Regions from separate parts of the Pseudoalteromonas shioyasakiensis genome, predicted to be linked through region 2. Evidence: riboswitches for the same ligand, from Rfam matches in the RefSeq annotation. Region 2 holds a riboswitch; the other holds the start of a gene.
The links. A riboswitch is a leader RNA that binds a small molecule or an ion and turns the genes downstream of it on or off. The one in region 2 is predicted to bind cyclic di-GMP.
Positions count from the first base shown of each region.

Region 1: it holds a riboswitch for cyclic di-GMP, as region 2 does, so the genes downstream of both, KQP93_RS17045 (chitin-binding protein) here and KQP93_RS18810 (hypothetical protein) in region 2, are expected to answer to the same signal.

Region 1 covers NZ_CP077770.1:3,684,722-3,687,131, reverse strand. Annotated here, with positions in the region: gene KQP93_RS17050 (efflux RND transporter permease subunit) at 1-1,083, shown strand, start outside; cyclic di-GMP riboswitch class I at 1,218-1,301, shown strand; gene KQP93_RS17045 (chitin-binding protein) at 1,409-1,978, shown strand.
Region 2 covers NZ_CP077771.1:288,537-290,946, reverse strand. Annotated here, with positions in the region: gene KQP93_RS18815 (hypothetical protein) at 1-291, shown strand, start outside; gene KQP93_RS18810 (hypothetical protein) at 370-1,119, opposite strand; cyclic di-GMP riboswitch class I at 1,136-1,231, opposite strand; gene KQP93_RS18805 (zinc ribbon domain-containing protein YjdM) at 1,629-1,964, opposite strand; gene KQP93_RS18800 (Tll0287-like domain-containing protein) at 2,040-2,410, opposite strand, start outside.

The sequences.
Region 1 (2,410 bases), on a different replicon from region 2:
GCTGGTCGTCGTTTCATCCAACTATTACAACAGCAAAAAGGTTTATTTGATATTAGTTCGACCATCGATCCGGCGAGCAAAGAAGTACAATTAAGCTTAAAACCTGTGGCATATGATTTAGGTTTAGACCTTTCCAATATTGCTAACCAAGTGGGCGCAAGCTTTTACGGTGGTGAAGCACAGCGTGTTATTCGTCGCGGTGAAGAAGTACGTGTTATGGTTCGTTACCCGAAACTAACACGTGAAGCGTTTGCATCATTAAAGCACGCCGTTATCACAACGCCTGCAGGCCAAGAGGTGATGCTGGGTGATGTTGTTGAACTGAACGAAAAACCAGGTATTAGCTATATTCGCCGTGAAGGTGGCTATCGTACTGTGTATATCTACGGCAGTATCGATGAAGAAGCGATTGAACCGGGCGAAGTAGTTAAGCAAGTTGATGAAAACTTATTACCGCAGTTAAAAGAGGAATACCCATCAGTTAAAACTGAGCTAGGTGGTTCTATTGAAGAACAACAAGCGCAAGCTAACGAGCAAATCATGTTCTTCATCGGCGGTATGATTTTAGTTTATATCTTGCTTGCAGTACCGCTTAAGAGCTATTCGCAACCTCTTATTGTTATGTCGGTTATTCCATTTAGTTTAACCGGTGCAATTTGGGGTCACTTCTGGTTTGGTTTAGATATTAGCTTGATGTCGGGCTTTGGCTTGATTGCCGCAGCGGGTGTTGTAATTAATGACTCGTTAGTTATGACCGACTTTGTAAACCAAGCGCGCCGCGAAGGTATTTCAACTCGCCAAGCGGTTATTGAAGCAGGTTGTGCGCGCTTTAGAGCAATCACCCTGACATCAATTACAACCTTTGCCGGTGTATTACCGATTATGTTCGAAACCAGCTTGCAAGCTAAGTTTGTAATTCCAATGGCAGTAGCACTTGGTTTTGCGGTTATGTTTGCAACTCTAATCACTTTAGTACTAGTACCTTGCTTGTACATTGTAATGAGTGATGTGGGTAATGGCTTCTTGAATGTATTCCGTGCAGGGCACCGAGTAGTGACCAGAAGAAAGCTAGCAAGGGATTAACAACCCATTTGCGAAAAGCCAACCAAGAGGTTGGCTTTTTTGTACCTAACGCATTTACTAGTAACTATTTGCTATATAAGACGTTTGGTTACATTCTTTTGTTTGATTTGTGATTCAGTCACGATTATACTCAGTCTTGTTTTTGGCAAACTAACTGAAAGGTTAGGACGCAAAGTTTCCGGTCTAAGGTTTTAAACTATGATAGCGGGACCGCTGATAAGCACATAATCTAGTGCTTTGGTTCACTTGCCTCAAACTAAAAGTATTTATTTTGTTCGGTTGTTAGATAATGCCTATTAGTTGTTCTTAGGGTGATATTTTGTTTATGCATACGTCAATGGCCTCCGGGAAGTGGTTGCCGATTGGTTGCTTAAATCATCATACCCAGCTGTTTGTTGGTGATAAGGTGATTGTGACCTTTTATGACATGCAAGGAGAGCTAGTCGATTTATCATTCGAATACCCGATCAGCAGTTCTGATCAGGGGGAGCCTCATAATTGGCCTCGTTCTGTTGCCGAGCACATAAATGTGCATGTTCCGCTGGTAAAAGCGGGCAAAATGACTGAACAAGGTTTAGTGGTTGCGTACCGTTCAAACCAAATTTATGCCCTTGAAGGTTCGGGTATTACGCATGTAAAAGTGGCGTTTAATTGCATCGCAAAATGTAAAGAGCGAGTGCAAGATAGTCTACAAGATTATGACTATGTATACCCACAAGCATGCAGCGATTACAGTGCGGGTGTTAAAGTACTACAGCCAAAAACAGGTCATGTTTATATGTGTAAACCATGGCCATTTAGCGAGTTTTGTCGTGTTAAAGATTCACACAACCCGCTGTTTGAGCCAGGTGTAGGAAAAAGCTGGGCTATGGCTTGGCAGCAAGTATCGCATTAACAGTTTCCCCCTAAATGCTATTTTAGCATTGCTTAGCCCACTCAATTTGAGTGGGCTTTTTTAATACCAACCCGCAATAATACTTATACCAAACCGCAATAATACTTAATCATTTTGAGGGATTAAACCTGTCGCTAACTGCGTTAAAAATTTCTCATTTAGAACAACTAAATAACGAAATTTTTGCCTTGTTATCAGCGAGGTTTCATTGCCTCAAAATAGACTACTTAATTAAGCGGATTGGTATTAATCATTTTGAGGGATTAAATCTGTCGCTAACTGCGTTAAAAATTTCTCATTTAGAACAACTAAATAGCGAAATTTTTGCCTTGTTATCAACGAGGTTTTCTTGCCTCAAAATAGACTACTTAATTAAGCTGATTGGTATAATTCTGTGATAAACTGCCAGCAATTCGTTTTTTATTTTGGTTT
Region 2 (2,410 bases):
GCCAGTCAATCTGCTGAGCACGCAAAACAGTACAAACAAGCAGTGTTTAATGCGTATTGTGAGACGTTACGCCACGATCTAACCATCAGTATCGACGATAATATTCTTTGGTTTTTAAGGCCATTTTCAAAGCGAGCTAAAGATATTACCCCAAGTACGTTTGTTGGCGAAGTTTGCCCACTTTGCAAAGGAAATCTTAGCGCAACCACATGGGCTGCTGGTTGGCAGTTGAGCTGCGAACATTGTGAAGTAACAGGGATTGTTGTTGAAAATATGTGCTACTTAAAGTGAGTTAAAAAAGCCTAGCGCAGGCTAGGCTTTGAATGAAAAGGAAAATTAACAGTCGTTTATTAATTGTTTTTAAATCTATTATTTAAATACGACTTCACCATAGTAATGTGGGTCTTTACCATTTTGTTTAAGCATGTAAGTGCACTTGACGCCTTTTTTACCAAATTGACCAACAGGTGCATGATCTTTTAGTACATTTATTTTTTGACCATTAAAGTTACAAATAAAGTCACGGATTGAACCTTTAGTCGACGTAAAATCTCCAAGCTTCACTTTATGGTTCTTTTTAAAAACAAAAGCTTTGTGAGAATTGCCGTTACGATAATCGTACATATCTAACTTTAGCGTTGCTTTATAGCCTTGCTTTACAACACCTTGGCCATTTGCATCGTAAATAGTTCCTTTCCATGTTACGACTTTATTTTTACCCCGATAATGTTTCGGTGACTTACCTGTGTCTCCACCTGGCGATAAAGTAAAAGTAATAATTTCGGCATTACTGCCGGGGCGAGACTTCCATGAGCATTCAATGCCGTTTTTGAATTGGTGGTAATTCAATCCTTTTAAACCTGGCCCTTTAATAGCTGGGCAGGTTACTTTGCCGCCAATGCTATCAGAGTACATCATTTTATATTCTTCAGGTTTTATATACGCTTTGTTATCGCCATTACCATAACGAACTTCATCGTAAGGAATGGTCAAGAAAACTCCTTTAGTGCCGATTTCGCCTCGCAATGACTGTGCACCAAAATTCGGATCGTCTACTGCGTAAGCTGTTGATGTGAAAGCGACAGCAAGTAATGCTGTGCTAAAGATGTGATGTTTCATTGTTCTGGATTCCAAATTCCACAACCCGGCTATCTTCCCATTTCCTTACTTCTTTCAGAGAAGACCCGTGGCTTTCCGTCCCTACCTCACAGTAGGTTTGGCAGTATTAATACATTAGTTTTGTTAAAAACATATTTGTATGACTGCATGAACATCTATTAATAGTTCCTAAATAGTGTTCAAAATACCTGCTTTTTAAACGTGGTTTAAATCATATTTCGTATTCTAGAAATAATGATTGAAAAGAAGTGTAGGTGAATAATTATTTAATGCAAAATAATTAGTATAAATTTATTATTCTTGTACCTTAAAGCAGTTATTCTGGATCTGTTTTGGGATCAGCGTGTGTTTTTTGGGTATTTTTTATGATTTTGATTCTAAATAGAATATGTTTTCAGTTAAGTTATATGGCATTGAATTAAAATGGTATTTTAATTGAAACTTTTTTGTTTCTTTAAAGTATACTAGTTGAGCAGTGTTTTTATATTAGGCACTGCTCAATATGTTTATTAAGCTTTTTTAACAAACTTAGCGGTTACCATCATTTCACCAACGCCATCAACTTTACAGTCTAACTCGTGGTCTTTTTTATCTAACACGCGGCGGATCACGGCTTTGGTGCCTATTTTAATTACTTGTGAGCTACCTTTAATTTTTAAATCTTTCGCAACAGTCACTTTGTCGCCATCAGCTAATAAAGTGCCGTTAGCATCTTTCACATTGATCATATCATCGGTATCAACCGCGTTAGGATCCCACTCATGAGCGCATTCTGGGCATACTAAATTGTTTTGATCTTCATACACGTATTCAGAGTTACATTGTGGGCAAGGAGGAAAAGACATAAATGGCACCATGGTTGATTTTAAAGAGGTATTTTAATGGCTAAGAGCAAACTATGCGAGTACAAGGCATATATTTTATGGCTCAGACGTTTCGAGCGTTTTGGTAATTGAGAATATTCCTCTTAGATCACCAAGCCGATAGCCTGTGGCTAAATCATTTGGGTAATGCTCGCTGAGTGCTTGCTTTACTTCTGGCGCAATTGTTTGGCCATGACAATTGAGGCAAACTGGCGCGACTTTTATCGCTTTAGCAAAGCGAAATTGACCATCTTTATTGGTTGAAAAAGTCACATTGTCGATGCTTTCTGTATTTCTGATCATATCGAGTAGCTGAGCGATTTTTTCAGCTTCCCAGTTATCAGGTTTATTATTTGAATTACGGTTTTTAGTACTTTTACGCGCTACCGTCCAACCATCAGTTGATAAACTCTCGGCAATGGCCGGAG